DNA from 4 places in the Paenibacillus sp. NPDC058898 genome. Region 2 is predicted to be linked to each of the others. Evidence: riboswitches for the same ligand, from Rfam matches in the RefSeq annotation. Region 2 holds a riboswitch; each other region holds the start of a gene.
The links. Region 2 has a riboswitch for cyclic di-AMP ahead of ACOZB4_RS31710 (3D domain-containing protein). Riboswitches for the same ligand answer to the same signal wherever they lie in the genome.
Positions count from the first base shown of each region.

Region 1: another riboswitch for cyclic di-AMP. It lies ahead of ehuB (ectoine/hydroxyectoine ABC transporter substrate-binding protein EhuB); the one in region 2 lies ahead of ACOZB4_RS31710 (3D domain-containing protein).
Region 3: another riboswitch for cyclic di-AMP. It lies ahead of ACOZB4_RS25275 (TrkH family potassium uptake protein); the one in region 2 lies ahead of ACOZB4_RS31710 (3D domain-containing protein).
Region 4: another riboswitch for cyclic di-AMP. It lies ahead of ACOZB4_RS21635 (hypothetical protein); the one in region 2 lies ahead of ACOZB4_RS31710 (3D domain-containing protein).

Region 1 is NZ_JBMOSM010000009.1:212,166-220,306, forward strand. It holds gene ectB (diaminobutyrate--2-oxoglutarate transaminase) at 1-1,246, opposite strand, end outside; gene ectA (diaminobutyrate acetyltransferase) at 1,263-1,775, opposite strand; gene ehuA (ectoine/hydroxyectoine ABC transporter ATP-binding protein EhuA) at 1,800-2,657, opposite strand; gene ehuD (ectoine/hydroxyectoine ABC transporter permease subunit EhuD) at 2,671-3,333, opposite strand; gene ehuC (ectoine/hydroxyectoine ABC transporter permease subunit EhuC) at 3,336-3,989, opposite strand; gene ehuB (ectoine/hydroxyectoine ABC transporter substrate-binding protein EhuB) at 3,991-4,845, opposite strand; cyclic di-AMP (ydaO/yuaA leader) riboswitch at 5,196-5,341, opposite strand; gene ACOZB4_RS23290 (SDR family NAD(P)-dependent oxidoreductase) at 5,765-6,508, opposite strand; gene ACOZB4_RS23295 (flavin reductase family protein) at 6,697-7,308, opposite strand; gene ACOZB4_RS23300 (ring-cleaving dioxygenase) at 7,310-8,141, opposite strand, start outside.
Region 2 is NZ_JBMOSM010000022.1:11,457-19,597, reverse strand. It holds gene purR (pur operon repressor) at 1-145, opposite strand, end outside; gene ispE (4-(cytidine 5'-diphospho)-2-C-methyl-D-erythritol kinase) at 255-1,109, opposite strand; gene ACOZB4_RS31735 (small, acid-soluble spore protein, alpha/beta type) at 1,288-1,470, opposite strand; gene veg (biofilm formation stimulator Veg) at 1,701-1,976, opposite strand; gene yabG (sporulation peptidase YabG) at 2,266-3,168, opposite strand; gene rsmA (16S rRNA (adenine(1518)-N(6)/adenine(1519)-N(6))-dimethyltransferase RsmA) at 3,282-4,166, opposite strand; gene rnmV (ribonuclease M5) at 4,163-4,714, opposite strand; gene ACOZB4_RS31710 (3D domain-containing protein) at 4,901-6,088, opposite strand; cyclic di-AMP (ydaO/yuaA leader) riboswitch at 6,360-6,574, opposite strand; gene ACOZB4_RS31705 (TatD family hydrolase) at 6,780-7,544, opposite strand; gene ACOZB4_RS31700 (HD domain-containing protein) at 7,640-8,141, opposite strand, start outside.
Region 3 is NZ_JBMOSM010000011.1:142,037-150,177, forward strand. It holds gene ACOZB4_RS25260 (succinate dehydrogenase cytochrome b558 subunit) at 1-354, opposite strand, end outside; gene ACOZB4_RS25265 (LysR family transcriptional regulator) at 616-1,533, shown strand; gene ACOZB4_RS25270 (potassium channel family protein) at 1,570-2,244, opposite strand; gene ACOZB4_RS25275 (TrkH family potassium uptake protein) at 2,261-3,601, opposite strand; cyclic di-AMP (ydaO/yuaA leader) riboswitch at 3,667-3,811, opposite strand; gene ACOZB4_RS25280 (CPBP family intramembrane glutamic endopeptidase) at 4,103-5,791, shown strand; gene uvrC (excinuclease ABC subunit UvrC) at 5,763-7,769, opposite strand; gene trxA (thioredoxin) at 7,905-8,141, opposite strand, start outside.
Region 4 is NZ_JBMOSM010000008.1:120,765-128,905, forward strand. It holds gene kdpA (potassium-transporting ATPase subunit KdpA) at 1-1,431, opposite strand, end outside; gene ACOZB4_RS21630 (potassium-transporting ATPase subunit F) at 1,462-1,539, opposite strand; gene ACOZB4_RS21635 (hypothetical protein) at 1,690-2,100, opposite strand; cyclic di-AMP (ydaO/yuaA leader) riboswitch at 2,231-2,398, opposite strand; cyclic di-AMP (ydaO/yuaA leader) riboswitch at 2,941-3,116, shown strand; gene ACOZB4_RS21640 (hypothetical protein) at 3,250-3,714, shown strand; gene ACOZB4_RS21645 (proline dehydrogenase family protein) at 3,773-4,693, opposite strand; gene pruA (L-glutamate gamma-semialdehyde dehydrogenase) at 4,897-6,444, shown strand; gene ACOZB4_RS21655 (serine hydrolase domain-containing protein) at 6,516-7,943, opposite strand; gene ACOZB4_RS21660 (polysaccharide deacetylase family protein) at 8,003-8,141, opposite strand, start outside.

The DNA.
Region 1 (8,141 bases), on a different contig from region 2:
ATATCCCCAATCCCTGTGCCAATGTGTTCATTTCAATCGTCAGCGGCGGCATCAGCTTTGCCACTTCGCTGTGCGGACCCGACGTTTCCATAATCAATCCCTGCTCGAAGGCGATCTCGGATAGCCTGCTTGCAAGCTCCGGCTTAGCAAAAGCAACCCCCTGAATCATACCTCTGCCGCGAATTTCGCCGACGAACTGGGGGTGATCCTTCACAACGCCTTCCAATGATTGGCGAATCCGATTCTCCCTAATGCCGATATCGAGCTGAAAATCTTTCGTTTTCCAATAATTCAGCGCTTCGGCCGCGGCAACGAATCCGAGATTATTGCCCCGGAAGGTACCGTTGTGCTCCCCCGGCTCCCATATATCGATCTCCGGCTTGATCAGCGTAATCGCCATCGGCAAGCCAAAGCCGCCAATCGATTTCGAGAGACATACGATATCCGGCTCAATGTCGGCATCATCAAAACTAAAGAACGGCCCGGTTCTGCCGCAGCCCATCTGGATATCATCCAAAATAAGCAGCATCCCCTTATCCTTGCAGATGCGTGTCAGCTTCTGCAGCCATTCCCGGCTGGCGGCGTTTAATCCGCCTTCCCCCTGCACCGCCTCGACGATCACCGCAGCCGGAAGCGGAATGCCGCTTCCCGGATCATCCAGAAGCTTCTCCATATATGCCATCGTATCCACGTCATCGCCAAAGTAACCGTCATAAGGCATAAATACCGAATGGCTCAGATCCACGCCTGCGCCTTGGCGTTTGAAGGAATTGCCGGTAACCGCCAGCGATCCCAGCGACATGCCATGAAAGGCATTCGTGAAGCACAATACGGTACTGCGCCCCGTCACTTTGCGGGCGATTTTGAGCGCTGCCTCTACGGCATTCGTTCCGGTCGGACCGGGAAACATCACTTTGTGATCCCAACCACGCGGCTTCAGGATGACTTCCTGAAATCGGGTCAGAAACGTTTCCTTTGCATCCGTAGCCATATCCAGACTATGCGTGACACCGTCCTTCAGCATGTAGTCGACCAACTTCTCGCGAATCTTCTCATTGTTATGTCCGTAATTTAAAGCACCTGCTCCCGCAAAAAAATCAATGTATTCATTGCCCTGCGTATCCCACAACTTCGCATTCCGGGCCTTGTCGAAAACGGTCTGAAAGCTCCGGCAATAACTTCTTACTTCCGATTCCAGCTTGTTAAACACAGTAAGCTTCGGTTTCTCCATGACTTGGTTGTCCATAGTTCCCTCCATTTGTTTAAATGTCATTGAAAAAGGGGCCAATCACGAATAACGGCTCATCTTCATGAGATGTCCCATCGGGGAACATCTCTGCTCCATAACCTACGGTTACGGTGCTGGGAATGGATTTCTCCTCGGCATAACCGAGAAACAAACGACGGGACGCCATGTTGCTCGGCGATACCGTAGCTTCAATATAACGGACACCATGGCATGCCTTCTGATTCATGAGACTTGTCAGCATCGCCTTGGCGATGCCTTGCCTCCGATGCGAATTAGCAACGGCCACTTGCCATACGAACAGCGTCTCCGGATTACGAGGAGAACGGAAGGCGGAAATAAAACCGATGATATCTCCTTCATGCTCGGCGATCATGCAGGTATCATGGAAGTAATCTCCAAGCAGCATGTAACAATAAGGGGAGTTCAGATCAAGCGATCCGGTGTCGCGTATGAGCTCCCACACCCGGGTGCCATCCCGTGCTTCCGGTCTTCGGTAAACAATTTCGGTTTCGGTATCCACAGCCATTCTATACATCACCTCTTTCCAGAACTAATTTCCGTTGGAACGGAATCGCTGCAGGAAGCTCTGCAGCCGCTCGCTCTGGGGATTATCGAATATCTCCTCCGGCGTGCCCTGCTCAACGATCCTTCCATCGGCTCCGAATATGACCCGATCCGCGATTTCCTTCGCAAAATCCATCTCATGCGTAATCAGCATCATAGCCATTTCGCCTTCATCCGCGATTTCCCGAATGACCTCCAGCACCTCGCCGACCAGCTCCGGATCAAGAGCCGAGGTGACCTCGTCAAACACCATTACCTTCGGCCGCATGACCAGCGCTCTGGCGATGGCAACCCGCTGCTTCTGCCCCCCGGACAGATTGGACGGATACATCTTCAGCTTGTCGGCCAAACCGACCTTGCTTAGCATGGAGACGGCCCGCTCCTCCGCCTCTTCCTTGGATAAACCCAGCACCTTACGCGGGGCCTCCGTCACATTGCGAAGCACATTCATGTGCGGAAACAGATTAAAATGCTGGAAGACCATGCCAACGTTGCAGCGCATCCGGTGCAAATGCTTTTCGCTGGCCCGAACCAGCTTCCCTTTCTCTTCCATATGCCAGAGCAGCTCGCCATCAACCTCGATGGTTCCTTCGGTGGGTTCTTCCAGCGTCATCAGCATCCGGCCCATCGTCGTTTTGCCCGATCCGCTCGGACCGATCACAGCCACCTTTTCTCCAGGCTGCATCTCCAGATCGATGCCTTTAAGCACCTGGAGATCACCAAACGACTTGGTCACGCTCGTATATTTCACAATCGGCTTGGTACCCGCAGCGGTAGCGGGATTGTTCTCCTGCTGCGGCACCTTCGACGATTCCCTTTGCTCATCGATCACAACGGCATTCAATAGACTCCCTCCTTTATTTTCCACGCTGCAGATTCAAACGTTTTTCCAGCCTTTGCACAAGCAAAGATGCGATATAACTGATGATCAGGAACAGAATCCCGACCAGCGTATACGGCTCAAATGCACGGAACGACTGCGACACGATATTTTTGGCCGTCAGCATCATCTCCACCAGCGTGATGGCGCATAGAATCGGCGTTTCTTTAAACATGACAATTAAATAATTGCCCAGTACCGGAATGATTGGCGGCACCGCTTGCGGCAGGATAATACTCCGCCAGGTTTGAGTTTTCGTGTAATTCAGTGCTGTGGCAGCCTCCCATTGCCCCTTCGGCACTCCCTCGATTCCGGAACGGTACACCTCGGACAGATAGGTGCTGTAATGCAGCCCGAGACCGATGACCCCGGCATAGAAGGCCGGAATGGAAATTCCCGTTAGGAGCGGCAGACTGTAATACAGGAAGAAGACCTGAACCAGCAGCGGTGTATTGCGAATAAATTCAATGATTCCTTTGGTTATAAGCGACAACAGCTTAAATCGGCTCCGCGTCGCAAAGGCAAGCAGCAATCCGATGATTAATGCCACCACGAAAGCGCAGATCGTCACCCATACCGTCATCTTTAACGCACTCAAGAGCTGCGGCAGGATATCCCACACATAGTTCCAGTCCCACATGACTATAACCTCCCCGCTGTCCATTTACGCTCCAGCAGTCGAACTGCCAGCGATACGAGCGTAGCAATGACAAAATACATGAGGAGCAGCAGTACCAGAATCTCGGTCGTCCAGGAGATGTAATTGTTGCGGAGCACCATCGCCTGATACGTCAAATCCGCCATGGTGATGAAATAAACCAATGAGGTGGATTTGATGAGTTCCACAAGCTGATTCCCGAAAGGGGGAAGCATTCGCAAGGAAGCTTGAGGCAATATCACATTCCACAGCCTTTGCCAAGGCTTCAGATTAAGCGCTAAAGCAGCTTCCCACTGTCCTTTCGGAACGGCCAGCACAGCGCTTCGGACGATCTCCGAGCCGTATGCGCCGAAGTTTAGCCCGATCGCAAGGATGGCCGCCAACATTTTCGGCAGCTCGATGCCGATGAACGGAAGAGCGAAATACAACCAAAACAGCTGCACCAGCAAGGAGGTTCCCCGAAAGACTTCCACGTACACGGCTGTCAATGTGCGAATGATCCACAGCTTCGACAGTCGGCATAACCCGGCTGCAAAGGACATCACGACCGCAAGGATGGCTGAAAAGAAAGCAACCACAATCGTGATCTCCGCCCCTTTTAGCAGCGTAGGGAGAAAATCAATCCACGAATTCGGCATGCTATTCCCCGCAAAGCGCAGCAGCCGTCATTTCACCCGGAAGCTCTTCTTCTGTGAATCCGAACTTCTGAAGAATGTCCAGCAGTTCGCCCGATTCCTTCATTTTTTGTAGCTCTGCATTATAAGCCTCCTGGAACTCGGTATCCGCTTGGCGGAACGCCGTAGCTCCATAACCCCGAACGCTTTCTCCATCGATGACCGGCTGCTCGAAATCAGTTACACGTTCGATGTTGTCATCACTAGCCGAATCCAGCATCGCCTGCAGAGAGGGTCCAGTCATGGTAATCGCCTGTACCCGGTCTGCCTGAAGGGCGCTAATAGCCGAGGCCTGGTCGGGGACCTGTATGATCCGGTCTGAAGGAATACCGGACTTCTCCATATAGCCGATTTCAACCGCGCCTGTCATGACGGCGACCTTAGCCTGGTCATGGTTAGCAATATCCTCATAACTTCCGAGTTCCATCGGATTCCCTTGCTTCACCGCAATGGCTTCCCCGATGCTGTACTCCGGATTGGCAAACAATACGGCGGAGCAGCGGTCCGGATTAATGAACATGCCTGCTGTGATTAGATCGAACCGCTCGGCCTGCAGTCCGGCAACGAGTGAACCGAATTCCGTCAGCTCTCCCCTCATTTCCTTGATGCCAAGCCGCTCCAGAATAACCCGAGCAATCTCAACGGCTTCTCCCGTCAGCTCCCCGTTGGCCTCTTTATAGGCATAAGGCTTCTCATTCGCAAAACCTACGGTGATATACCCTTGCTCAATGGCGCGATCCAGTGTACTCCCTTTGTCACCGCAAGCCGCAAGCAATACCACCATAGTCACTGACAACATCAGCACAAGCACTCTCTTCAAAACCTTCCACAACCTTTCGTTATGACTTTGCAATCCTTACAAAATGGCATGTTGAAATTACCCTTGTTAACGCATATGTTAACTTGGATATAAGGACATTCAGACACCTTGCACGGGTCGGGGCTTCAGGGAAGATGATTCATCCATCTCCTTGCACGCTTAAACCCAATGCCATCCGACTGATTCAATTGGTTAAACATTTGCAGGCCTTGCCCCTCCTCTTTAGCAGAATACAAAAAGACCACCAAACAGGGGATTTAGACATAGCTCCGCCAGCAGGGGGTCAAAAAATAGAGAAAAGGCCCCTAAGAGAATCAAGGGCCTTTGTTATGAACATCCATTATGTATGCAAGACCCATCCACTGCTGACGAGGTTAGCTGACGGACTCGGGTAAGATGGTACCCTACACTCATGATTCTAAGTGACTCGCCCCTGGTGAAACTGGTTCCCCCGCTTTCCGGAAAATGTATGCCGGAAACTAAGCGTGTGTCCATGATAAAGGGAAGTTTAGGAAAAGTCAAACCCCTTAAGCCGCTTTTTCTGGAAATTCACACGCAGAAATGCCATTCTTCCGGGGTGTATGACAAGCTAGAAAAATGCCTCATTCAAGCTTGTCCACCTACAACATAGGGATTTTATCCCAGACCAATTTTTCGCTATATAGCAGGCGTTTGCCATGCCTCCCTTACTCGTTCATGTGCTGGATAGTTTATGCCATGAATTAGACCAAAACAGTGGAAAGCTTCTACAACTCTATCTGAACCAAAAAAAATTTTTGATTATCCATTAAAAACCCATTATGACTCATTTACTTCTAGTTACGGGAGCGCTGGTCCCAGCATCATATATTAACCGCTTTATGAAGCAATGAATGCACACCAAAAAACCCGATAAGTGTCGGGATTTTTGGTCCATGGATTATACGGCTGTATATCCGCCATCCACCAGTAAGCTTGTGCCTGTAATGAAGGACGCATCTTCACTGGCAAGGAATAACACGGCTTTGGCTACTTCTTCCGGCTGTCCCAAGCGGCCCATCGGATGAAGGCCGACCAGGTGCTCGGTGATCGCTTCCGTTCTTCCCTTAATAAGCGGAGTATCGATGTATCCCGGGCATACGGCATTGACCCGGATCCCTTTTGGAGCATAATCCGCGCCCATCGACTGGGTTAACAGCTTAACGCCTCCCTTAGCGGAAGCATAAGCGGTAACACCCGCTTTTCCGACATGGCTATGGATCGAGCCGCAGTTTACGATCGCCCCTCCGGTTCCTTGGGATAACATCTGTTGGATTACATATTTATCACACAGGAACACCCCTGTAAGATTAATATCAATCGTCTTTTGCCAGCTGTCCATCGACAACTGATCAGCAGGGGCATCATGAGCAATGCCTGCATTGGCGAACAATACATCGACACGGCCAAAATGCTCAACCGTCTGCTTCACCATATTTGCAACTTCCTGTTCTTGGGTTACATCCGTCTTAACGAACAGCGTTTCAAAGCCTGCGCCTCTTAATTCATCCGAAACAGCCTGTCCCCGGTCCGAATAATCTGCAATAACAACCTTGGCTCCCTCTTCTACAAAAAGCCTTACTGCTGCTTCGCCGATCCCGCTGGCGCCTCCCGTCACAATGACAACCTTGGATTCAAATTTCATTTGTCGACCACTCCTATATTGTGAATTCATCATATCGGTTCCATATTCATGTAGAGTTAACATATTCCAGGCATGATATTCCACAAGCCCCTGTTTCTTTCATGAACAACATCCTATCGAATAACGGCATATGGACGCTCACAACTTAATATTCGCCGCATCCTAACCTTATCCAGCCCTGTCCATTGTTATACAGGCCGCTCGATTGTAAACATCTCTCCCAGTGAAGCATAGATATTACCAGCCATACGGCTCACAGGCTTCAACTTGGCAGCGTCAATCCGGCCTTGCTCGTAAAGTTCCTCCGCAACATGGAAGCGAACTACGCGGGCAATCAGCAGATCGGCACCAGGCAGCTGATCCGCTCCATTCAAAGTGACGACCTGCTCCAGCACGCATTCCATGCGAATCTTGCTCTCCAGAACGCCAGGAACTTTAACGACCTCGCTAACGACCGGGGTTAAATGCGCTCGGTCAAGTTCACTCTCATGCGGGGGCAGGTTCGCCGCCGTTTCGTTCACGGCTTCAACGTTGTCTTCGTCCACGATGTGGATGACAAGCTCGCCGCTTTGCATGGCATTTCTCGCTGTATCCTTAGCCGTACCGTTCTTCCGCTGAACGGAAACGGACAGCAGGGGCGGATTGCTGGACAGAATGGAGAAATAACTGAATGGTGCCGCATTCAGCACTCCGTCCTCCGATAATGTCGTAACAAAAGCGATCGGTCGCGGAACAACGCTCCCGATGAGCAGCTTGTAGGTGTCCCGTTCGCTTTGGGTATTCGGGTCAATGGATATCACTTCAGTTGCCCCTCTCTTGTATTTTGACTTGAATAGGTTCCAGACCTTCCTCAATACGGGCTCGCTCCGGTTCAAACCAGGCAGGTAGTTTCAATTGTTCCCCCAGTGAGTCCAGATCTTCATCCACCGTAAATCCGGGCGGATCGGTTGCGATCTCAAACAAGATCCCCCCTCGTTCCCTGAAATATAACGATCTGAAATAGTTGCGGTTCTTAATATCCGTTGGCAAAAAGCCATGCTGTTTCACCCACTCTTGCCATGTAACATGCTCACCTTCATCTTGAGCCCGCCATGCGATATGATGGGTCGTTCCGGCACCTCCGGCGCCCCACGGGATATCCCGCATCGGTAAATCAATCACGTTGCCGAAGGGCCCTAATGATTGAAACCGCGCATAGTTAACGTCCTCTCCCATGAAGGTCAGTCCCATTACCTGCTCTAGCGCTATCTTCGTTTCCTTCCACTTGCTGCTGAACAGGACCGCGCCACCAAACCCCTTAATCGCTGTGTCCGGCGTCACATCGTCTACAGACCAACTGCTCTTCGGTCCGTCTTCCCGCTCGACCAGCTCCAGAGAAAGTCCATCGCGATCGGAGAATTGAAGATAATGTTCGTTAAAACGGAATGCTTTCATGACAGGGACGCCGAAGCTCCGTAAACGCTGTTCCCAATAAGGCAGGGCACCCGCAGGGACAACAAAGGTTGTATACCCAACCTGCCCTCCTCCACGTCTCCCTCTTCGCGAAGCAGGAGACGGAAAGAAGGTAATAATAGTCCCCGGGTGCCCCTCCTCATCCCCGAAATACAAATGGTACACGTCAGGCGCATCGAAA
Region 2 (8,141 bases):
TAATGATTGCCAAATCCTCACTGATGGATGACTTGGCTGCTCCATATCGCTCAGCGAACGTTGTCAGCGGAATCAGCGTATGCGGTTTAGATAGTAAATATTGGGTCATATCGACCAATCGTTCGCTTCGTTTTAATTTTTTCACCTAGGGTTCCTCGCTAAATCCGAATATTATATGTTAAATATAACACCTTTGTACGTATTTATACAACTTTGTTTGAAATTCGACCCCGAATTGTCAAACATAACCGTTTCTAAGTCAGTAGGCGAACGGCATACACTTCCTTACAGAATCCCCGCAGGCCATTGTAAATCCGGGCTACCTTGGATTCCTTGGAGACGAGACCAAAGACCGTTGGACCGCTTCCGGACATGAGCGCACCGTCAGCTCCCAATTTGAGCATTCCTTCCTTCAGCTGCTGAACTTCCGGGTGCATCTTCAAGGTAACCTCCTCCAGCACGTTACCCAGCGATTGGCACATCTGCTGGAAGCTGCCTTGCGTAAGCGCCTCGACCATGCGTTCAGCCGATGGATGGTGCTGAATCTGCTCGCTGCGCAAACGGCCGTACACTTCCGCCGTCGACACATTGATCGGCGGCTTCGCCACGATCACCCAGCACTGCGGCGGGTTTGGGATCGGCGTGAGTACCTCGCCGCGCCCTGTAGCCAGTGCGGTGCCGCCGGTTACACAGAACGGCACATCCGAGCCGAGCTCTGCGCCCAGCGCGAGCAGCTCCTCCTGGGGGATATCCAGTCCCCAGAGGCGGTTCAAGCCGCGCAGTGTTGCCGCTGCATCACTGCTGCCTCCTGCGAGTCCAGCGGCAACGGGAATTTTTTTGTCCAGGTGAATATGCACACCCTTTTTCACGTCATAGCGCTCTTTAATTAGTCTTGCTGCCTGAAAGGCCAAATTCTTCTCGTCCAGCGGTATGTACCCTGCCTGTGAGGTGATGATGATGGTGTCCCGCTTCTGTTCGGACATTTCGAGCCGATCGGCGAGGTCAATCATCGTCATGACCATCTCTACCTCATGGAAGCCGTCAGGACGTTTATGAAGTACATCCAGCATCAAATTGATTTTGGCCGGTGCTTTTTCGTATATTTTCAAGAACGTTCACCTATCCTTAGCTCTTCCCCATATGCTTGAACTTAACATATTCGAGGAAAAACATCTAATGCCTCTATATTAACAAACTCAGGCTTTGAAGTCATGGGACCGTTTGATCGGGTAAACAAACAGGGGCTTCCGCTTAACCGGAAGCCCCTGCCGCATTATGGTCTTTCTCTTACAGATCGGATTTGCTGGCTGCCCGCTCGGCGAGCTCAATCGCCCGCTTTACCATGTTGCCGGCATCCTTGGCCTTAATGCCTCCCCAGCCTTCTTTTTCCACGGTATCGTAGAACCCCAATTCCTTAGCCAATTCGGTCTTCAATTGATCGGACATAATGCTTCGTCTTCTCCTGCTCATCAATCCCGCCTCCTTGGAAAATGTAATTGAGTATGGCATGAACAGCATCCGGCGCGATTGCAGTGGCGTTTTACGAACCCCTGCAAGCTAACCTCCTTCACCGCATATGCGAATGAAGAAGGCCTCGCGCAGCCTTAGTATGTGTTCAACCCCCGCTTGTCATTCCCCGGATCGATGGCAACAAAAAACAGCCTCCCTGTTAGTGGAGACTGCTCTCTCATGACATATCGTTATGACTTGATATAGGTGATTCGCATCTCGTTGTCATCACCGGTTACCATGATTTCCACGGTTTCGGTCAGAATATCGGCATAACTGTAGGACACACGTTTAAAAGTTTGCTGGTCTTGATCCAGCTTCACAATGAAAACAGAAGGGTACGTTTCTTCCAAAACACCAGTACGCTCGACGGTCTTCCGACGGCCACCGTTAGCCCGAAGCGTAATTTTTTGCCCTAAATGGGCATCGAGACTGCGTTTGATTTCCAACAGCGCGTTTTTAGCCATTGTCGACGACCACCTCTTTCCTTGTCCATTATACAAAAGATTCAGTCATTTGTCAATTCAAAAACATTAATTATATCAGCATCAAAAATATATTGTCAACGTATTTTTTTTGACCCTGGATTTCTCGTGTGCATTTGCTTTAATATGCGCTAAATTGACAAGCTTTATGTATTTTTTTGACAACTTTCTTAAAGAATTGAAACAAAAAATAAAAAAACCCCAACTTGTGGGGTTCTTCTCTGTTCTTTCTACAACGACCTATTACACCTCTTTTAGAACGCAATATGAGCTAACTGACCGAAGGCGTAACCTTCAACGTGGACAAATCCTGCAGCTTTGGCAGACCGATCCGGTAACTGCCTCTTGTCTCGATTCCGCCCACGCCCTGACTGCCGCTGATCGTATGATGAACGACATCATGGATGTTGACGGTATCCCTGACTGACGTATAGGCTGCCTTAGCGGCAACGTAGACAGGATCCAGCGCATGGATGAGGATTCGCCCTGGCGAGCTGGCAAAATTGGCTCCCGCCTGCAGCAGAGCTTCAAAATGCGACTGGCACGCCCCAGCCACAATGACCAGGGAATCCAGATTCCGCTCATATTGACGCGCTACCTGAATCGCCGTGACAAAGTTGTGTGAATTCTTATAGCTGTCCAGGCTATATAAATCGTATGGCTGTCGTCTCTTCAGAACTCCATCATGACCTGTAATTACCACGATATCAGGTCTTACCCGCGGAAGAAGACGATATAATGAATCGGCCATCCCCGACTCATTGATATAATGGCCTTCCGCTGGGACCCGAAGCTGATTGTACAAGGCCAAACTCTTCTTCAGGTATTGGGGATCTCCATCCAAATGAAGCACCTTGCCCGGCACGTCAAAATATCCTTTATCCGCAAGCTGTCCGCCTTCAATATTGCGCAGGCTGGCCAGTTGACGCTCACTCTGCTCCTGTCTGTGCTTCTGCAGACGGTCCAGCGACTCATTGGCTTTGATCTGCGCCTGCTTTGTACGTTCGCTTAAGTTGGGATGCGGGACCGTGACCAAATCATCAATGGGAGCATCGGCAAGTAACCGAAATTCTGTCCCTTTGATGACGATATTATTATTTTGCCGCATGCCTTCTACCCGGAACGTTACATCGCCGCCGTAGGATTTACGAACGACCAAGTCTCCCAAGTTCATCACAACATCACCCCTACCCTATGGTATGGGCCACTGTGACTATTGGTTCTTACGAAACATCAATTTATCGCGTTAAGGCCTTCGCGGGCCCTATGGGCTCTCTATTGGCTGTATTAACGAATATCCGCGTTGTACAATATGTTGCTGAGCCGGGCATACTCTTCAATACTAAGGGTCTCACCGCGCCGTGAGGGCTCAATGCCCGCTTCCTGCAGCAGCTGCTCCAGCCGTTCACGGCCTTCTCCCGGAAAGAACCGGCTCTTCAGATTGTTGGCAATCGTCTTCCTCCGCTGTGCGAAAGAAGCCTGAACCACCTCGAAGAAGAATCCTTCGTCTTCTACACTAACAGGAGGCTGTTCCCGGACCGCCAGGCGAATCACGGCCGAAGCGACATTCGGCTGCGGAATAAACACCGTATGCGGCACAATACAGACCAGTTTAGGCTCACTGTAATATTGAACGGCAATGCTAAGGCTGCCATAATCCTTACTTCCCGGCGCCGCTGCCATCCGCTCTGCCACTTCTTTCTGAATCATCACCACGATATTCTCCAGCGGCAGCTTTTCCTCCAGCAGTTTCATGAGAATCGGCGTCGTCACATAATACGGCAGATTCGCAACCACACTTACCTTCGATACGCCCGCAAAATCCTGACGGAACAGCTCATGAAGATCCACCTTCAGTACATCTCCATGGTGCACCTTCACATTCTCATAGGGCTCCAGGACCTCCCTCAGGATGGGAATCAGGCGCTGATCAATTTCGACCGCGGTGACGGTCCCTGCCGTCTGCGCCAGCTTCTCCGTTAATGCACCGATACCAGGGCCGATCTCAAGGGCTCCCTTATCCTCATCCAGTCCTGCAGCTTCCACAATTTTATACAGAATATTCTGATCAATAAGAAAGTTTTGACCCAGACTCTTCTTGAAAGAGAATCCATGCCGTGAGATGATCTCCTTCGTCCGTCTTGGTGTTGATATATCCTCGATCCGATTCATTGGCTTACGCCCCCTTCTTCCAACTGTGCAAGTGCGGCCAGAAATTCTTCACGTGATATTTGAAACATGGCCAGTCGTTTATGGAACTGCTTGCTATTGCAATAACCGATCCCCAGCAGATTACCCATCGTCATACGCCTTGCCGCCGCTTCCGGATGAGCCGATAATCCGGCCTCCAGCATGTCCTCCAGACTAATCAGGCTCTCTCCACCCTCGAAGGAGGTATGGACCCGCTCCAGCGCACGCCGTATCGCCTCTGGCGAGGCATTCTCCACGCCGATATCCCCTTTGCGGGTAGCATCCGCCTCCGGGATAAAGGCATGCTTACAGCCGGGTACGCCCTGATCCACGATTTTGCGGATCCGCTCCCCTGCATGGTCAGGATCCGTAAATATAATGACGCCTCTGCGCTCCTGAGCAAGCGCTATGCGTTTCAGGATTTGCTTGTTGATCGCTGATCCGCCCGTTTCGATCGTATCCGCTTCTACGGCCCGTTTAATGGCAACGGTATCGTCTCTGCCTTCCACAACAATCACTTCTTTAATCATGCGTTTGTTCTCTTCCTTCCCAAGCAAAGCCACGCTTGTACAACTTTAGATTCAACCATCTTAGCTCTGTATACTCCGTTCTTAACAAAACAAAAGAAGAGGAAATACTCCCTCTTCTTCATCATTATATATTATAAGCTAAATAGTATAGCATTAGAATGGCATTGTAAATTGGAATTCATGCGTCTAGTTCAATTCAGGTTTAACCGGACCGATCACATAAACGGTGCGGCCGCTCTTCCGGCCGAAACTCGTGGCCGATTTGAGTGAATCATAATAAACATCGATTTTGTTGCCTTTGATGGCGCCGCCCGTATCTTCTGCACGACGGAAGCCAATGCCTTCGATATAGACCCACCATCCGATCGGGATGATATTAGGGTCAACGGCGATGGTGCGCCCTTCTGTAACGCGTGTGCCGGATGCAGTGCGTGTACCGATTCCTTGTTGCTCAGAAGAATACGCCGTCATCGACACATTGTTCAATACCTTGTTGTATTTAAAATCAACGCCTGCCCGAGAAACCACGTTGTTCTCAACAGCCTTGGCGGTTGTTACTTTCTTCGTGCCGGACAATTTGGCCGGTGTGGCTTTCACATCGGTGGCGGCCGCCTGAACAATGACGGGCTTCTCCACCTTTTTCGTGCCTACGGCAATAATTTTATCCTTCGTTCTGCGCTCGACTTTTTGGGAGACCTTCGTCTTCGAAACCAGCTTGCCATTGTGGTAGACCTTCTCATAATGGTTCACCATGAGACCGGACTCGCCCCGCTGAATCACGCGGTTATCCCCTCTTTCAAGCGATGGGTCGGCTGTTTTGATCACACGGAATTCCCGGTCTTCCGTCTCCTTAACTTTTTGTTTCGTGACGCGGACGACATGGATATTCATATTGCTGGTCAGCTTCGTGTTCTGTGCCGGTTGTACTATATCTTCACCCTGGATCGTAATACCAGCCTCTTTAAGTACATGATCAACCGTATCCTGGGATGTAAATATGGTTTTAGTTGTGCTGCCTACTGTAACTTTAACTGGAATTGCCCGTTCAATGATGATCCGATCTCCATCCTGGATCGCGCCGTTTAAAGGCATCGAAATCTGATCCTGAGGACTCAACGTGATCGCTTGCTCATCCAGCAATTCCTGCAGCAATGATCCACGTGTTTCTACTGTGGTGACACGACCATCGACGACAAGCTGAACCTCCTTGCCTGCCTGATCATGTACGACCAACGATATGAGAAGTGATACCGTAACGGCACCCATGGCACCGAGCAACATCAGTTGACGCAAATTGTCATGCTTCCATCTCAATGCGTAAGACATGCTGGATGATTGTGATTCATGGGTTTCTTCAGGTTGAAAAATGCCCACTATTCCATCCTCCTTCATAGTCCCGCCGTCTAGGTAAACGCATGAATGCATTTGACGTGACTATAGCAATTTTTCTCACAAGGCGCCCTGCTATCTATCTACACCCTGCGTCAATTCCCGTCATTTCGTCCATCTACCACCACCCCTTGTTTACCAAGAGTATGATGATCCCTTCTCCATTATTCAAAAATAAAAGAAAGCCAATGAAAGAGTACTAGAGGCTCTAACGTGGCTTCCTGATGATTAGAATCATGGAAATGGTATGCACGAGATTTCCCCTCTTATTTCGCTTACGGAGTTAGCTGTCGGGTTCGGACGTAAGAGAGACGCCCTAGATCCGGATACCCGCTCATGGCGAGATCCTTCAAATTCACCCCAAAGACCCGAAAAAGAAATCAAATACAGCTGCGTGCATTCAGACCAGTATGCACGGCGGTATCGGTTCCCCCGTTCTCCAGAATTCCGGAGATTAAGCGAGACGGTTCATGAAATATTCGGCTACGATCTGCACATCGCAGCTTCTTATCACTGAAAAGATGATATCCTGTTTACATGCAGGTTGTAAAGCAACATTCAACCACATTTTCTCATGTAAAAGGTTAAAATATTGTAATATTGACGCCTTTTCTGATTAAAAAACTTTAATTAATCGCGATTGCTCCCTTTTTCATCGCTTTTGCTCTCTTTTTCGTTAAATACCAAATCGTTCCAGTGCATTTTTGGTGGTAATTTGGGCCAATTCCTCATAAGACAACCCTCTAATCTCGGCTGCGGTCTCCGCCACCAATTTCACATAAGCGGTCTCATTTCGTTTCCCACGGAAGGGATGAGGCGTCAGGTAAGGGGAGTCCGTTTCGATCAATAATCGATCCAGCGGAACCTGCGCCAATACCTCTTTGGGCTGCTTTGCATTCTTGAAGGTAATCGGCCCGCCAAACGAAATATGGAATCCCATATCGAGACATATTTTGGCGGTTTCCCAGCTTCCGGAGAAGGAATGCATGACACCGCCCACTTCGGAGGCCTTTTCCTCCCGTAAAATTTTGATAATATCTTCATGCGCATCCCGATTATGAATGACAATCGGCATGTTCAGTTCCCGGGCAAGTCCGATCTGACGCCGAAGCACTCGGTGCTGCACTTCTTTTGGAGACGTATCCCAATGATAGTCCAGGCCGATCTCTCCAATAGCCACCACTTTCTCATGACTGCATAAAGAGGCGATCCAATCCAAGTCCTGATCCTCCATGGTAATCGCATCTACAGGATGCCAGCCCACTGCCGCATATATAAAATCATAAGTCTCTGCCAGCTTCATCGTAGTCGGGATCGTCTCCCGGTTAAATCCGATATTGATCATCCGGGTCACGCCGGCTTCAAGCGCCCTCTGAATTGCTTCCTCCCGGTCTTCGTCGAATTGGGGAGCGTCCATATGAGTGTGCGTGTCGAATAACATAAGATCCACACTCTCCTTCCTGTCGTTTCTGTGTCGTATATCTTCCATTAGCTGGGTAAATTGCAAATGTACCAAGCTTTGACTATTCCTCTAGGTTAATGTTGTTGCTTGAAAACATCGGCTATCTTCTCCGGCATCTGAGCCAGCAGCGGAGTCACTTTCTCTTCCGGATAATAAAGATGGTACCGTCCTTTATGAATACCGCTGATCGAGCGTACAATATCGGAAACCTCCGAGATTTCCTTCAGCTCATCATGCCGATCCAGAAGCAGAATCTGTTTCTCATTAAGCGGCATATCGGAATGAACTTTATCATAAGGAAGATCGGTTGGGAAATCAATCTCCAGGTCATATTCCGGATGTAATCCCACGGCACGGAACGCTTGGCGTATCCGGTCGATGGTTTCCAGATCAATATTGTCGATTTCTACATATTTGTAGAGCTTTCGGTGCATGAAACGACCGCATAATTCGCTAAGGAGCTTGTCTTCCTCCTCCGTCCATTGCAGAAAGGCCGTTTGGATCAGGGCTTCATCCAGACGCAGGTATTGACTCACGTCAATATGGCCCGCAAACAACGCAGGAAGCGGTTCGACC
Region 3 (8,141 bases), on a different contig from region 2:
TTGGAAACGCGTATCGTACATATGCCAGATAACAAAAACGAACGTAATAACACCGGTGATCCGTTGGACGGTGAAACGGATGTTCCGTTCATAGTTGAAATTGCCCACGTTGTTATTTGCCTGGTAAGCAATGTATAACCCGTAGACACCGTGATATAGCAGTGGCAGCCAGATCAGGAACAGCTCGAGGAAAAATATCAGCGGCATGCTGTTCAAAAAATGGACCGCGCTTGCAAAGCCTTCCTTTCCACCCTCGAAAGCCTTATAGTTGGAAATCATATGGCTGAGCAAAAATGCTCCAAGCGGTATGACACCGAGCAAAGAATGCAGCTTTCTGGAATAATACCCTTTCATCAGTCGACGTTCCCCTTTCCAATGTGCAGCGTTTTCATTTTCAATCTTTCCTATTTCCAGAACAATTACACTTACCCTGTCCTAAAACCGTTGCAACGACAAAAAGCTGCCTATTTCGGCAATCGTGTGAACAACTTGTGTCATGTTTCATGTTACTCCTTTTTTTCTTATAATGGAATTGCAATATAATTATTAATCGTTATAATCTATACGCATAAGCAATGTTTTGCACATATGTCTATTTTATATAGGAGGAATTCCATGTTTGAAGAACTGGACATGTTCGCCGTCGTTGTAGAGCAATCCAGCATAAACCAAGCCTCCAAGCTGCTTAACTTGTCACAGCCAGCCCTGTCCAGGAAAATAGCCAAGCTGGAGGACCAGCTCGGGCTGCAGCTGTTCAACCGCCGCGGCAAACGGCTGGAGCTTACCTCCATCGGACAGATTGTGTACACCTTTGCCCTGGAGCAGCGCCAACAGCAGATCAAATTCATGCAGACGTTGGCCCATTACCGGGAGGGGGATCAGATCTCGATCAACCTGGGGGCCAGCCTAACCACACTGCAGACCACCTTGCCCCCGCTCGTTAACGCATTCATGGAGCGTCATCCCGCGGCCGAAATCAAGCTGATCACCGGCAAGACCCATGAGATCGTTTCTTATGTAAGAGATAAACGGGTCGATGTCGGCATTGTCGCCTCCTCCATCAACCAGCCCGGCTTAAACTGTATTCCGCTGTTTGATGACCATCTGGAGCTTGTCATCCCGTCTTCACACCCGCTGGCGGAGATCGAGGATGTCGGCATCGAGCAGCTTCAAGGCTTGCCGATGATCATTTTCTCAACCGGCACTTGGTACCGCAAGTTGACGGATGACCTGTTCCACCGCTGGGGCATTATGCCGGATATTCGGATGGAGATCGATTCCTTCGAAGCGATCGTCAGGCTCATCCCGACCTGCAAGGCAGCCGCGCTTCTGCCCAAATCCTATCTGAGACCGCAGCTGTTGTCCGATAACGGGCTTGTCGACATTCATATTCCGGCACTCATTGAAACCCGGCGAACAACTTCGCTGATCTACGGCCAAGCCTCGGAGCTGAGCAAGGCAGCCAGCCGCTGGATTGACGAAACGGAAATCCTGTTCCGTAAGCTGGAGGAGGATAAAACGAAGAAAACCTGACGGTATATAGGGTCGTCAGGTTTTTTTCTTCTTTATTTATTTTTCGAGCATATTCACGACCTCAGACTCAAAGAGATCCACATTATCATTGGAGCCGATAACGACCATAATGTCGCCAGAGTTCACCACATCCATGGCTGTTGGCGCTACGATGATGCCGGATTGTTTATTCAGGGCCACCACGCTGACACCGTAGCGAACCCTCGTATTGAGCTCGCTAAGCGTTTTTCCGTCCATGCAGTCCGTGACCGTCATCTCCACAATCAGATAGTCCTTGGATAATTCGATATAGTCGAGCAGGTTGGGCGTGACAAGCTGGTGAGCTACCCGGATCCCCATATCCCTTTCCGGAAAGATCACCCGGTCCACGCCCAGCTTCTCCAGCGCCCGGCCGTGCAGCACCGAAATCGCCTTAGCAACGACCATGGCGACACCAAGCTCTTTTAACAAGATGGCGGATAAGATGCTCATCTGAATATCGTTCCCGATCGCCACAATCCCGCAGTCGAAGTTGCGGATACCGAGCGATTTAAGCACCTCTTCGTCCGTAGCATCCGCCACCACCGTGTGCGTCAGCAGCTCGCTCATATCCTCGACAACCTCTTCACTGCGGTCGATGCCGAGCACCTCATATCCCTGTTCCATCAGTTCAAGCGCCAGGCTGGCGCCAAATCGTCCCAAACCGATGATTGCAAATTGCTTTGGTTTCATGTCTCTCCTGTACTCCTTATCCAATAATCATTTTGCCTTCCGGATGACGATATAATTCTTTACCCTTTTTTGGCCCCAGTGCATAAGCAAGCGTCAAAGGCCCCAATCGCCCTGCAAACATCGTAATACTGATCAAAATCTTCCCGAATCCCGTCAGTTCAGGCGTTAAACCCATGGAGAGACCCACCGTACCGAAGGCGGATGTCGTTTCGAATAGGATCTCCAGGAAGCTCCCTTCCTCTGTCGTTGACAGAATCATCGATACGATTAGAACGAGCAGCAGTGCCAGTAATGCAATGGTCAGTGCCTTCAGCACCCGCTCCTGGGCCAGGCGATAACGGAACATGACGATGTCTTCACGCCCGCGCATCATGGCGATAACCGCCCCCACCATAATGGTGAAGGTTGTTGTTTTGATACCGCCACCGGTTGACCCTGGGGATGCTCCGATAAACATCAGAATCACGATAAAAAATTGCGTGGCCTGTCGAAGCCCCGTAATATCTATAGTATTCGCGCCAGCTGTACGCGGCGTTACGGACTGGAATAACGCACCGAAGAATTTTCCGCCCCAATTCAGAGAGCCGAGCGTCCTCGGATTGGTGAATTCAAATATAAGAATGACGATAAATCCAACCAGCAGCAAGGTAGCCGTCATGGTGAGCACCACTTTGGAGTGCAAGGAAAGTCTCCGCTGTTTTCGGAAATCAATCAGATCGGATAATACGATAAAACCAATCCCACCTGAGACAATCAAAAACATCACGACTATGTTGACTACAGGATCGTAGACATACCCAGTCAAACTCCGAAAATCACCAAACAAATCAAAACCGGCGTTGTTAAACATCGTGACTGCATGAAAAACGCCATAATAAATCGCCTGGCCGATCGGCATATCAAACGCCCAGCGGATCGATAGAATGATGGCACCACAGGCCTCGATGATGAGGGAGTACAACAAAACTCTGCGAATCAGCCTTACGATTCCTTCCATCGAGGACTGATTCATCGCTTCTTGCAGAATGAGACGATCCTTGAGCGATATGCGTCTTTTCAGAGCCAAGGCAAATAAAGTAGCCATCGTCATGAATCCGAGCCCGCCGATCTGAATCAGCAGCATAATCACGACTTGGCCGAAGGAACTGAATGTCGTTCCTGTATCCACCACAACCAGACCCGTTACACATGTTGCCGATGTCGAAGTGAACAAGGCATCGATAAATTCAAGCGGTTCACCTGTACTTGTGGAAATCGGCAGCATTAACAGCGCCGTCCCGATGAAGATAATAGCCGCAAAACCAAGCACGAGAATCTGCGGCGGAGACAACCTGAGCCAGTTAAATTTAGAGTTCAATCGGTCACCTTCTTAAAAAAAATCAAGAAAAAAAGACACTGGAAAACGCAGTGCCCTTTACGGTCTGGTTCCTGTGCTGCAGCCTACGAGGTTAGCTGACGGATTCGGGCATTTCCACAGGTCGCCCTATTCATTATTCTAGGAATAATGAAATTCACCCCAATTACATGGTTCCCCCATTTTCAGTACGAAATTCGGCTGGAATATTCGGTTCCTTGAAGCATGATGTGATTATAACGCAATCTGGTACGTAACCCAATGCCGTTTTTCACCCAAAAAATCTTTAAAAGAGCGCGAATTGGGCATATTCAAGAATACAAGCATGGGGTTCTCTAACGTTTTCGAAACCTTTCATTCATTTTCATCGATTTGTTTCATTATTCCGGATATTGGGATAAGCTGCTTATGACTTTCATAACTATGTTATATTGACTCTATGCGTACTTAATCAGGCATATCGAATACCAGTGGGAGTATCAACTTTCCTAGAGGAGGAATTTCATGAATCGTGCAAGAGAGCCCTTGAAGCTGAAGCCCAATCTGAAACAGCTCATCGCGCCTGCCGCAGTCGGCCTGATTCTGTTCCTATTATTTCAGGTGTTTCCGTCGACGAATCCGGATTCTACCGAGATGGCATCTCCGAATATCATATCCAAGGAGCAGGCTCGGCAAGCGGCTTCAAGCTTTGCTCAGGAGCATTTGCAGTTTAAGGCTGCAAAAACGGATGACACATTGGTTACATATCAATCCAAATCGGAACTTTACGGATATCTGGCGAAGGAAAAGAAACTTTCGGAATACAACAAAACCTATGAAGCCAAATATCCCTATGACGTATACCGCGTTCGCTTCAGCGAGCCGGGAGGGGATGCCCTCAATGTGGACGTGCACATGCAAAATTCAGGCATCGTCGGCTTCTCGTACGATTACGCCCGCTCCAGCTATGACCGGATTGAGCTGAACAAGGGCGATGTACAAAGGCAGATGCTGCTTGTCGTCGAGGATGGCATGTCATTAGCCGAGAAGCAAACGCTCGCGGAACCTTGGCTCCAGCGAGCGGGCTATGACCTGTCGCGCCTTGAGCTGGTTACACGGGAAGGGGAACCCCGGCTCCGATATGTGGACCCGGAATCCAAGATTGGCGATTCCCGATTGGAGCACCGTTTCACCTTCGAACATGGGAAATTACGCTCCTATGATCCATCCTTCTCAGTCCCGTCCGCCCATTCCGCCTATGTCAACAAGCAGACTCAGGATGCAACGCTGCTGACACTCGCAGGGTATGGCCTGTTCACCCTCATCCTTGGCATTCTTGCCATTGTGTACAGCGTAAAGACCAGAGCCTATACGTCGTTTAAGCGCGGCCTGTTCCTAGCGGTGCTGCTGTTTATCATTCAGATGCTAAATACGTATAATCTGATTCCCGTTTTCAAATCCGAGGGGATGTCGCAAACCGGTATAGTCGGGATGATGATTTTCTATGCGGTCTATTCGCTCATATTCTCCGCCCTGCTCTATTTCTCCCTTGTCGGGGGCAACGGACTATGGCAAAAAGAAGACGGGCTCAATCCATGGCCGCGCGCCAAAGAACCCGGATACGGTCATTATGTACTGGACAGCATGAAGCTGGGATATATGTGGGCTTTCATCTTGCTTGGGGTCCAATCCATTATCTTTATCGTTCTGGGCCTAACCTTAAATACATGGTCCACCACGGATGCCACACAGTCGCCTTATAACATGCTCTATCCTTGGCTGTTTCCGCTGATGGCCTGGCTGGCCGGCATATCCGAAGAGGCCGTCTATCGACTGTTCGGTATCAAAATGGTGAAAAAGATCGTCCGCAATACTTTCGTTGCCAGTTTGATTACCTCGCTCATCTGGGCGCTCGGGCATACGCTTTATCCGATATACCCTGTAATTTCCCGGCCCATTGAACTGGTTATCATCGGCTTGCTGTTCAGCTACATCTTTTTGAAATATGGGTATTTGGCGGCCATGTTCTCCCATGTCATCTTTAATAGCATCTTGATGGGTATTAGCCTGATCTTGCTCAAGGACACCACCAACTTGCTGATTGGTGTTTTCTACATGGTGCTTCCTGCGCTTGTTGCGTATGCGATTTACCGTTTCAATCCAACAAAAAAAGAGAAGCCGTATGTCACGACTCCTCCTCACGAAGTGCCTTAAGAATTTCCGTTGCTAATTTCTCACCGATTGAAAGGGGCTTGAAGTCTTCGACTGAAGCCTCTTTTATTTTTTTGACCGAGCCAAAATGCTTCAACAGCAGCTTCCGGCGCTTCTCACCAATGCCCGGGATGGAATCCAGCTTGGAGGATACCATCGATTTGCCGCGCTGTTCGCGGTGGAAGGAAATCGCAAACCGGTGAACCTCATCTTGAATACGCTGCAGCAAATAGAACTCCTGGCTGTCCCGGGGCAGCGTAACCGGCTCCGGCGGGTCTCCGACCATGAGCTGCGCTGTTTTATGCTTGGCATCCTTTACAAGCCCGCAGACCGGGATAAACAACCCCAACTCATTCTCCAACACATCGCTGGCGGCGGAAATCTGTCCCTTCCCTCCATCGACCACAATCAGATCAGGAAGTGGCAAATTCTCTTTCAAGACGCGCTCATACCGCCGCCGGATCACTTCACGCATCGTATCATAATCGTCCGGTCCCAGCACGGTACGGATCTTGTATTTCCGATATTCCTTCTTGTCCGGTTTCCCATTGGTGAATACAACCATGGCCGATACCGGGTTGGTCCCCTGGATGTTCGAGTTATCAAATGCCTCGATCCGGTTCAGCGATTGGAGGCCGATCACTTCGCCCAGATTCGCTGCTGCGACCGAGGTGCGTTCTTCATCACGCTCAATCAAGCGGAATTTCTCGTCTAAGGACACCTTTGCATTATCCGACGCCATGCCCACCATCTGTTTCTTCAAACCACGCTGCGGCACATGCACCTTCACGCCGAGCCATTCCTGCAGGGCGGCAGCTCCTCCGGCTGCATCCACGATGCCAGCGGCTTCGGCCTGCTTCTCCTGGGCCTGGGCAAGGGCTGCCTGCTGCTCATCAGATGTTCCTGCGGAAAGCGTACTCACCGAATCCACGGCTTCCTCTGGGCCTAACACACCTTCATCCACAGCCGTTCCAGCAACCGACTCTGGATCAGCCTCGCCTCCTATTAACAGAGGCTCAGGTAGCAGAATTTCTTGCGGCAATGCAGGATTATCACTGTAATACTGGGCAATAAAAGACATAAAGTCACTGTGCGCATCGCCGTAGAACGGAAAAACGGACTTGTTGCGCTGTACCATTTTCCCTTGGCGCATGTACAGAATCTGTACGCACATCCAGCCTTTATCCACAGCATAACCGAATACGTCGCGGTCCCGCGTATCCGTCGTCGTAATCTTCTGCTTCTCCATTAGCGTATCGATATGGATGATCTGATCCCGCAGTTCTTTGGCACGCTCGAAATACAAATCCTCTGCGGCCTCCTGCATCTTGCGCTGCAGTTCCTTTTTGATCTCTTCATGCCCACCGCTCAGGAATGACGTAATCTCCCCGGTAATCTGTTCATATGCGGAATTTGGAATTTCCTTTACACATGGAGCCAAGCATTGTCCCATATGATAATACAAGCACACTTCTTTCGGCATGACGCCGCATTTGCGCAAAGGATACATCCGGTCCAGCAGCTTTTTGGTCTGCTGTGCCGCATACGCATTCGGGTATGGGCCAAAGTATTTGGCTTTATCTTTAAGCACCCTTCTGGTCACTTCCAGACGGGGATGCTCTTCATTCGTTATTTTAAGATATGGATAGGTTTTATCATCCTTCAGCAGCACGTTGAATCTCGGCTGATGGGTTTTGATCAGGTTACACTCCAGAATCAAGGCTTCCATGTTGCTGCCGGTCACAATATATTCGAAATCGCGGATTTCCGAAACAAGCATCTGGGTCTTCCCGTTATGGCTTCCGGTAAAATAAGAGCGTACCCGATTCTTCAGCACTTTCGCCTTGCCCACATAAATAATCGTGCCTTCATGATTCTTCATCAGGTAACAGCCGGGCTGGTCCGGCAGCAATGCCAGCTTGTGGCGGATATTCTCCAGCGCCCTCTCCTGCTCCTGAAGCTGTTTGGAAAAATCGTCCATGCTATCCCTCCTCTCCAAGGAGATTATATAGTATTAACCATAAATATCAAACACTATGAATAACCACACAAAGCGCCTCCGGGTTTCACCGAAGGCGCTTTATGAAAGCAGATTGCAGTCTATGACCAATCCTGCTTATTGATGTTTTGCAATGATGCCCTTCAAGGCTTCTTTGGAGTTCAGACCTACCACTTTATCGACAGGCTGGCCGTCTTTAAAGAAAATCATAGTCGGAATGCTCATCACGCCGAAACGTGCTGCGGATTCCGGATTCTCATCCACGTTCACCTTAGCAATTTTCACAGCATCACCAAGATCTGTGGAGAGCTCTTCCAAAATCGGGGCAAGCATTTTACAAGGACCGCACCATGG
Region 4 (8,141 bases), on a different contig from region 2:
GTTATCTGACAGACCCTCAAATCCGGAACCGTTATTGGCAGCGGAAGACGTGTATTCGTACAATACTTGCGAGATGCCATGAAAGCCCGCATTGGTAATGCCTGCCTGCCCTGCATCCGTCATCAGCGCAAGGGCGGTCGGAGCTAGGATGATAAATGGATGCACCAGGATAACAATCGCAATCAGCTTCATCTCCCGCGCCTCGATTTTTCTGCCTAGAAATTCGGGGGTTCGACCAACCATAAGACCGGCCAGGAACACCGCCAATATCGCGTACATGAGCATATTCATCAGCCCAACGCCCTTTCCGCCAAAAACAGAGTTCAGCATCATCAGGGACAGCGGCGTAATCCCTCCAAGCGGCGTGAGTGTATCATGCATGTTGTTGACCGACCCGGTTGTGGCCGCGGTCGTCACCGTCGTGAACAGAGAAGATTGAGCAACCCCGAACCGGACCTCCTTGCCCTCCATGCTGCCTTGCGAGGCATCGATGCCCAAGCGGTTCAGCGAGGGATTGCCATTGGTTTCAGCGGCATAGTTCAGCGACAGGAAAGCGATAAACAAGGTCATCATCACCGAGAAAATAATCCAGCCCTGTTTGCGGCTCTTGGCGAATAAACCGAACGTATACGGAAGTGCCGCCCCGAGACTCCACATGGACAGGATTTCGATGACATTGGTCAGCGGGGACGGGTTCTCGAACGGATGTGCCGAGTTCACTCCCATAAACCCGCCGCCGTTGGTGCCCAGATGCTTGATCGATTCAAGCGCAGCTACTGGCCCTACGGCTATTTGCTGCTCGCTACCTTCCAGTGTCGTGACGCTGAGTGTAGGCTGCAAGGTCTGCGGCACCTGCTGCGCAACCAGTATCATTGCAATGATGAACGCAGCCGGGATGAACACCCGGGTGTGAGCTTTGACGAAGTCCTCAAAAAAATTACCGACGGTTGAGCCCTTGCTAGTCACCGCCCGGATAAAAGCAATCGCCACGCAGAGCCCGGTTGCCGCAGATGTGAACATCATCATCGTAATGACAGCCATCTGGGCCATATAGGATAACCCCGACTCCCCGCTGTAATGCTGAAGATTCGTATTGGTCATAAAGCTGATGATCGTAGAGAACGACAAGGTCGATTCCATATTATCGATGCCATTCGGGTTGAAGGGCAGTACTCTCTGCAACCGCAGAATCAAATACCCAGCCGCGACCAGCACGATATTCGTCATCACAAAGCTGATGGCATAACCTTTCCACGTCATTCCCTTGCGTTCTTTCAAGCCAATCAGTGCGAAGATCGGTTTCTCCGCCCAGGAGAACCATCTGTCCGTTCCATTGCCTTCATTGCGAAACACCTGATATAGATAAGTTCCAAGCGGCTTTACCAGCAGCACCAGAACGAGTATAACGATGGCAATTTGTAAAATGCCCATGGCGAATGCCTTCCTCCTTCAGCTGTCTCCCTAGAATTTTTCAGGGTGAATCAGCGCATAAATCAAGTACAGAAAAATAAAGAGCGTGCATACCAAAATGATCATCATGGTTAATCCGCCTCCGGTTCAGAAACCACGCGCCCACACCAAGACATGAACAGCATGAACAGTCCGTAGGTTCCTCCCAATATGAGCACCATATATAAATCCTGCATGAATATAACCTCCTAAAACCTCGTTGTGATATCAGCCAAGACCTTAGCTGACAATGGACAAAATCAGGAAGGATACCTGGTGATGGTTCGTATGAAGCACCACATCGGCACCCAGCCCTTTGTATATCAATCGCGGATTGCTGGAATGGGTAATCACATAAATCGACTCTGTGGTCCAGGTCCGGCAAATCCGTAAATAGCGGCAGCATAGATTCAAGCTGCTCTCGAACAGAAACACCTTGCTGACGGGAAACTCGGGAATGATCCAGGTTTGCTCGTCCCTTGTATCGATTAGTATCATGTTGGTGCAGCCCAGCTCATGCAGCCTCTCCTGTTCAACCCGGTTGTTGGCTATGGCCACAAACGAAATGCGCTTAAAGATCAGCTGGCGGATAAATTCTTCCCCGGCCTTGTTCGGTGCGGATACCAGGATAAACTCCTGCGATTTCTCCATCTTTTATTCTCCTCCTAAGTTCGGAAAGAGAAGACAACAACAAAGAAGCCTGTGGAAAGAGAAGAACTCTTCCCGCAGGCTCCTTAATAGGACACGGTGAAATACACCGTGGCCCAAGTCCACGACAATCGTTGCCTCTCTCGATACGCTTACGAGGTTAGCTGACGGATTCGGGCGTGAGAGTCGCCCTACCCATAGACCGTTATCTTGTCCATGGGATTCACCCCTGAGAGATAGATTCATCTCCCGACTGGTTCCCCCGTTCCTTTTCCATTCAAGGACTCAGCGAAAATTGAAAACGAGTAGCATGTTATTCTATTAGCCATTGACTAAACATCCAGGTCCGGCAAAACAACACAGCATCAGGTTCGAGCGGTGAGAGTCGCATCATCCTGCAATTTCAGCGAAGGCCCATGGCGCCTTCGCCCGAGATTCGATCCATAAAAGAGCCCAACTGAGCTCTCACACTGTCTGTAGGCCTTCATGGAACGGCTGCCCGTTTGCCTGTCGCTGATGTCCGTCAATTCATAGTTCGTATCATACGTCTGGCCCTGCAGGAAGTAAATGTGAGCAAAAACACATGTGGCGTTATGTCGAACAGGAACTGACCAGTATTGCTTCATTATCTCCCGAATACTACTCCATACTATGTATTTCTCTTGTTTTCTTGTATTTATCGCAATCTATCGAGATACCGAGATTTTGCCATGATAATCGATGACACGACTGAATGTACACGTTTTCTTATACAGTTTTCATCGATTTTCGGAATATATCCGTCCCATATGATCATTTACTTTTAGTTTCCTCCGGCGTATGATTCATCCATCTATTCGAAACATTCGTTATACGCTGAGCTCCCGACAGATGGGGAGACGGGGGAACCAAAATCGCCAATGGAGCTTCTATTGGTGAATGGGGTGAATCCGCAGTGCCTAGATGGTCAGGCACTGCGGTAGGGTGCTCTCAAGCCCGAATCCGTCAGCTAACCTCGTAGGCGCGTTTTGAGAGAGAACACCACCCGAGCCTTAAGCGGAAGCGGCCACTGGAACAGGGCCTCTAACGACAAATAGGCCTGGAGAGCGGGGGATCTCTGCTCACCAGGCCTATTTGCCGCGCATATAACATTCCTATAAAGGAGCGTAGATCATGACGAAATTCATCGAGGCTGCACTGACATCCGTTATCGAAACCGAAGTTCCCACATTAAGTGTAGAGCCCATCCACCATATGGAGATATTTCGTTTCGACCAGGGCTCGGCTGAACGCTTTATCCCCTGGAGCAAACGAGATTGGAACTGCGGTTTGTTCAAAATCAGCTGCAAAGACGCGGCCGGTTATGCCGAATATGCGCTGCCAAGCAACAGGGAATTCACGGATCTAGTCCGCTGGGCAGCCGTCTTTACGAGGCTGAAAGGCATGTCCGTGACCGAGGCCGTTCGCTATGCCCAGAAGCAGCACCAGTGGGGATCCGCCCGGATGCAGCTCGCCGTATCGGCGCTCGCCGATCTGGAGACCAATCGGCAACAGCACATCACTCGTAAGCGGTTAGGCAGCTTGCCGCTGGAGCGTTCCTTCCTGATGGACTGCTCGGAGGCGTATTATTTCTTCTAGGACAGTAGCTAGAGAGCTACCGTCCTCGCTTCGCTTTCAATTGATTGTTTTCCCCCGCTCACTTGAACATATTTTTGAGCACCATCATCAGGTTGGCTGGCTTCTCCGCCAGCCGCCGCGTAAAATACGGGTACCACATCGTTCCGTAGGGCATATAACACCGAATGCGGTAGCCGTCCTGTGCAAGCGCTGCCTGATCGTTCATCCGCAGCCCGTACAGCATCTGAAACTCAAATTCCTGTTTGTCTATGTGACTCTGCTCGGCAAACACCTTCACCCAGTCGATGATGTTGTCATCATGCGAAGCAATCGCAACGTAGGCACCCTGATCAAAATGCATTTTGATCAATTTCTTATAGTTGTCAATGACCTCCCGCTTCTGCTGAAAAGCGATGGTTCCCGGCTCTTTGTACGCCCCCTTCACGAGCCGCAGATTAACACCGGCATTGATTAAATTCTTGACGTCCTCCTCCGTTCGGAACAAGTAGGCCTGCATCACGGTCCCCACATTGGTCAGCCCCTCCTTATGGAGCCGCAGCGTCATGTCTATCGTCGCCTGGGTATACGGCGAATCCTCCATATCCAGACGAACGAAGTTGCGGTGCTCTTTCGCCTTTTTCGCCACCAGCTTGATATTCTCGTAAGCCTTCTCGGGGTCCAGTGCCATGCCCATCTGCGTCGGCTTCAGCGAAACGTTCGATTTCACTCCCCGCTTGGCAATCCCTTCTACAAGCTTCAAATACTCCTCCCGGTACCCGGCCGCTTCGTCCAGCGTCGTGATACCCTCCCCCAAATGATCGAGCGTGACGAGAATGCCCTTCTCATTCAGCCTCTCAATTTCATCCAGCGCCTCGTCCAAGGTATCGCCGGCTATGAATCTGCCCGCCAGTTTTCGGCCGTACTTGATCGACAACCACTTCACGAATTTATTACCGGACACCGTTAGGATCACTTTACGGTAAAGTTCGGTTCCGTCCATGCGAGCTCCCCCTTTGCAAAAGGCAAACCAAAATGCACTCTATCTTAACTCATATGCAAAAATCATGACGGCATGCAGAAAGACATACATATCTAACATCGAGCTTTTCACCAAGAGATTCTAAACACCCCACCATGACGCATTCAGCAGCTGGACCATAAACCTAAAGCTCCGAATCATATCATGTTAAGGAGGGGCCTTCCATGCGAGTACCTTTTCGGAATGAACCATTTCTGGACTTCAAGAACGAGTTGAACAACAAGTTATACGATGCTGCGCTATCCGCGGTCGAAGCCGAACTCGGCAAGACGTACCCTCTGGTTATCGGCGGTGCCCAAATCCATACGGAGCGTACCCTAAAGTCGGTCAATCCGTCCCGTAAACGTCAGGTCATCGGCATTGTATCCCAAGCCGATACCGAACTTGCGGAACAAGCCATTCAGACAGCCGCACGGACTTTTGAGACGTGGAAACACACCGCGCCGAGCGAACGGGCACGATATTTGTACAAGGCTGCAGCAATCATGCGGCGACGCAAGTTTGAATTCTCCGCACTGATGACGCTGGAAGCTGGAAAAACGCGTGCCGAAGCGGATGCGGATACGGCCGAAGCGATCGATTTCATGGAATTCTATGCACGCGAAATGCAGCGCCTGAGCGCGCCCCAGCCGCTAACGGTTCATGAGGAGGAAGAAAATCATCTCTATTACATTCCACTCGGCGTCGGCATCGTCATTCCGCCGTGGAACTTTCCACTCGCGATTATGGCAGGCATGACCACGGCGGCCATCGTCTCGGGCAACACCGTTGTGCTGAAACCGGCGAGCACCACGCCGGTCATTGCCGCCAAATTCGTGGAGCTACTGGAAGAAGTCAGCCTGCCTCCGGGCGTTGTTAACTTCCTGCCGGGACCGGGCCAGGAAGTGGGCGACTATCTGGTGGATCATCCGCTGACCAGGTTCATCAGCTTTACGGGATCCCGCGACGTCGGACTGCGGATTCAGGAACGCGCGGCTAAGACACAGCCCGGACAACAATGGATCAAACGCGTCATCGCCGAAATGGGCGGAAAAGACGCCATTATCGTAGACAGTGAGGCCGATCTGGACCTCGCGGCAGACGCGATCACCGCCTCCGCATTCGGTTTCTCCGGCCAGAAATGCTCCGCCTGCTCCAGGACCATCGTGCATGAGGACGTCTATGATACCGTGCTGCAGAAGGTTATCGACCGCTCCAAGAAGCTGGTTATCGGCAGTCCGTTACACGCCGCGGTGCAGGTAGGGCCTGTCATCGACGATAAGGCCTACCGTAAAATTCTGGACTATATCGAAATCGGAAAAGGCGAAGGCACGCTGGTACTCGGCGGATTTCCGGGCGATCCGGAGGGGTATTTCATCCAGCCGACGATCTTCGCGGACGTGGCCAGCACCGCCCGTATTTCCCAAGAGGAGATCTTCGGCCCGGTGGTGGCCTTCACGAAGGCCGCCTCCTTCGACGAAGCGATCCAATTCGCCAACAACACCGACTACGGGCTGACCGGCGCGGTGATCTCGAACAACCGCGCCCACCTGGAGCAGGCGCGGCGTGATTTCCATGTTGGCAACCTGTATTTGAACCGGAAATGCACCGGTGCCTTAGTGGGCACCCACCCATTCGGCGGCTTCAATATGTCCGGGACCGATTCCAAAGCCGGCGGGCGCGATTACCTGCTCCTGTTCACACAGGCGAAGGCGGTGTCAGAGCGATTCTGATTACGGCATGCAAAAAACCTCTCCATGACGATGGAGAGGTTTTTTATGTGCCGCTGCTTATTTTACAGGCTCTACGCCTTAACCTTGCCCTTAATCTCCCGGACCACCTTGCCCTCGAATGATTGATTCATCCAGTACGCAAGATGAATGCCTTCCTCACCGAAGGTGCATTCCGTAGTTGAGTAGAATGGCGTCTCTGTCAGCCGGATGGTCAGCTTCAACGTCCGGTCATCCTTCCAGGTCATGGAGGCAGCATATTCGTTATCCGCCGTCATCATTAGCTTCGTGGTTCCCGACTTCCACTCGTTACGACCACAGACAACCAAATTGATGCCGTGTTCCCCCTCAAGCTCCATGACCGCGCCATCTTCTTCAAATCGAACGGAGAATGAACGCAGCTTCTCCTCATTCTCCTCGAGATCATAGACGATCCCGGAGACGTCCTTCTCAATTGGGGATACCGCCTCTTCGATTGGCGGATCCAGCTTAAGCTCTTGCAGCATTCTAGTAAGAGAAGCCTCCGCTCCGGTGTCGACCGGCAGCGCATCAGATCCCATCGCTGGCTGCAGATGCTCCCATATCTCATTCAGCACGGCCTGCATGTCTCCAAGGCCGGAGGTAATCGCAATCACCGCATCCTGTTCCGGGAACACGACGCAGAATTGTCCAAAGGCACCGTCGCCGCGGTAGGCACCGTGGCGGCACATCCAGAATTGATATCCGTACCCTTCAGTCCAATCCGAAGAGGAATCCGCAGGTCCGTTGGATATCTGCTTGGAGGTTGCCTCTTCAATCCACGCTTCCGGGATCAGACGCTGGCCTTCCCATACCCCCTTCTGAAGATAGAGCTGACCGAATTTGGCAATGTCCTCAGTCTTCAGCTTAAGTCCCCATCCGCCGGTGTTGATCCCCTGCGGACAGCTTTCCCATGTTGCACCATAAATGCCGAGTGGCTCAAACAGACGGGGCTGCAAATAATCCAGCAGCGTGATGCCCGTGACCTTCTGCAGAATGGCCGAGAGCATGTAAGTCGCTGCGCTGTTATATACAAAGTGGGTCCCGGGTTCATGCTCAACCGCTTGTTTAAGAAAATCGGCCACCCAAATATCGGACTGCATGGCAGGCTCCTGGTCGTGCCCCGTTCCCATAATCAACAAATCGCGAATCGTCATCGCGGACAGATTCGGCGAGGGATCTTCAGGAGCGTATTCCGGAAAGAAGCCGATCACCCGATCCTCCAGCGTAATCCGGCCTTCCTGGACCAAAAGTCCAATCGCGGTAGAGGTAAAGCTCTTGCTTAGCGAGAACAGTATATGCGGTTTGTCCGCATCATACGGCTTCCACCAGCTTTCCGCTACGACATGTCCATGCCGTACCAGCATGAAGCTGTGGAGTTCCAGCTCCTTTTCCTGAATCGATCGGATAAAGCGTTCGATAGACTGCGATGAGATTCCTTGATTTTCGGGGGTGCTTCTTGGCAATAATTGAACCATTTTCATGTTCATCTTCCTTTCGCCTCTCCCTGTATCCATAAGATAAATTCATTATGGCCCTTCCATTATACACCAGGTAATGGTACCGCTTCATCATAACGTATAGCACGAAAACCTCGTCGCTTACTAATCTCATTTAAGTCCTCCCGTGCAAGAAAAGAAGCCTCCTGATCGCGTCCGCGCGCCAGCTCTTCCCCATCCACT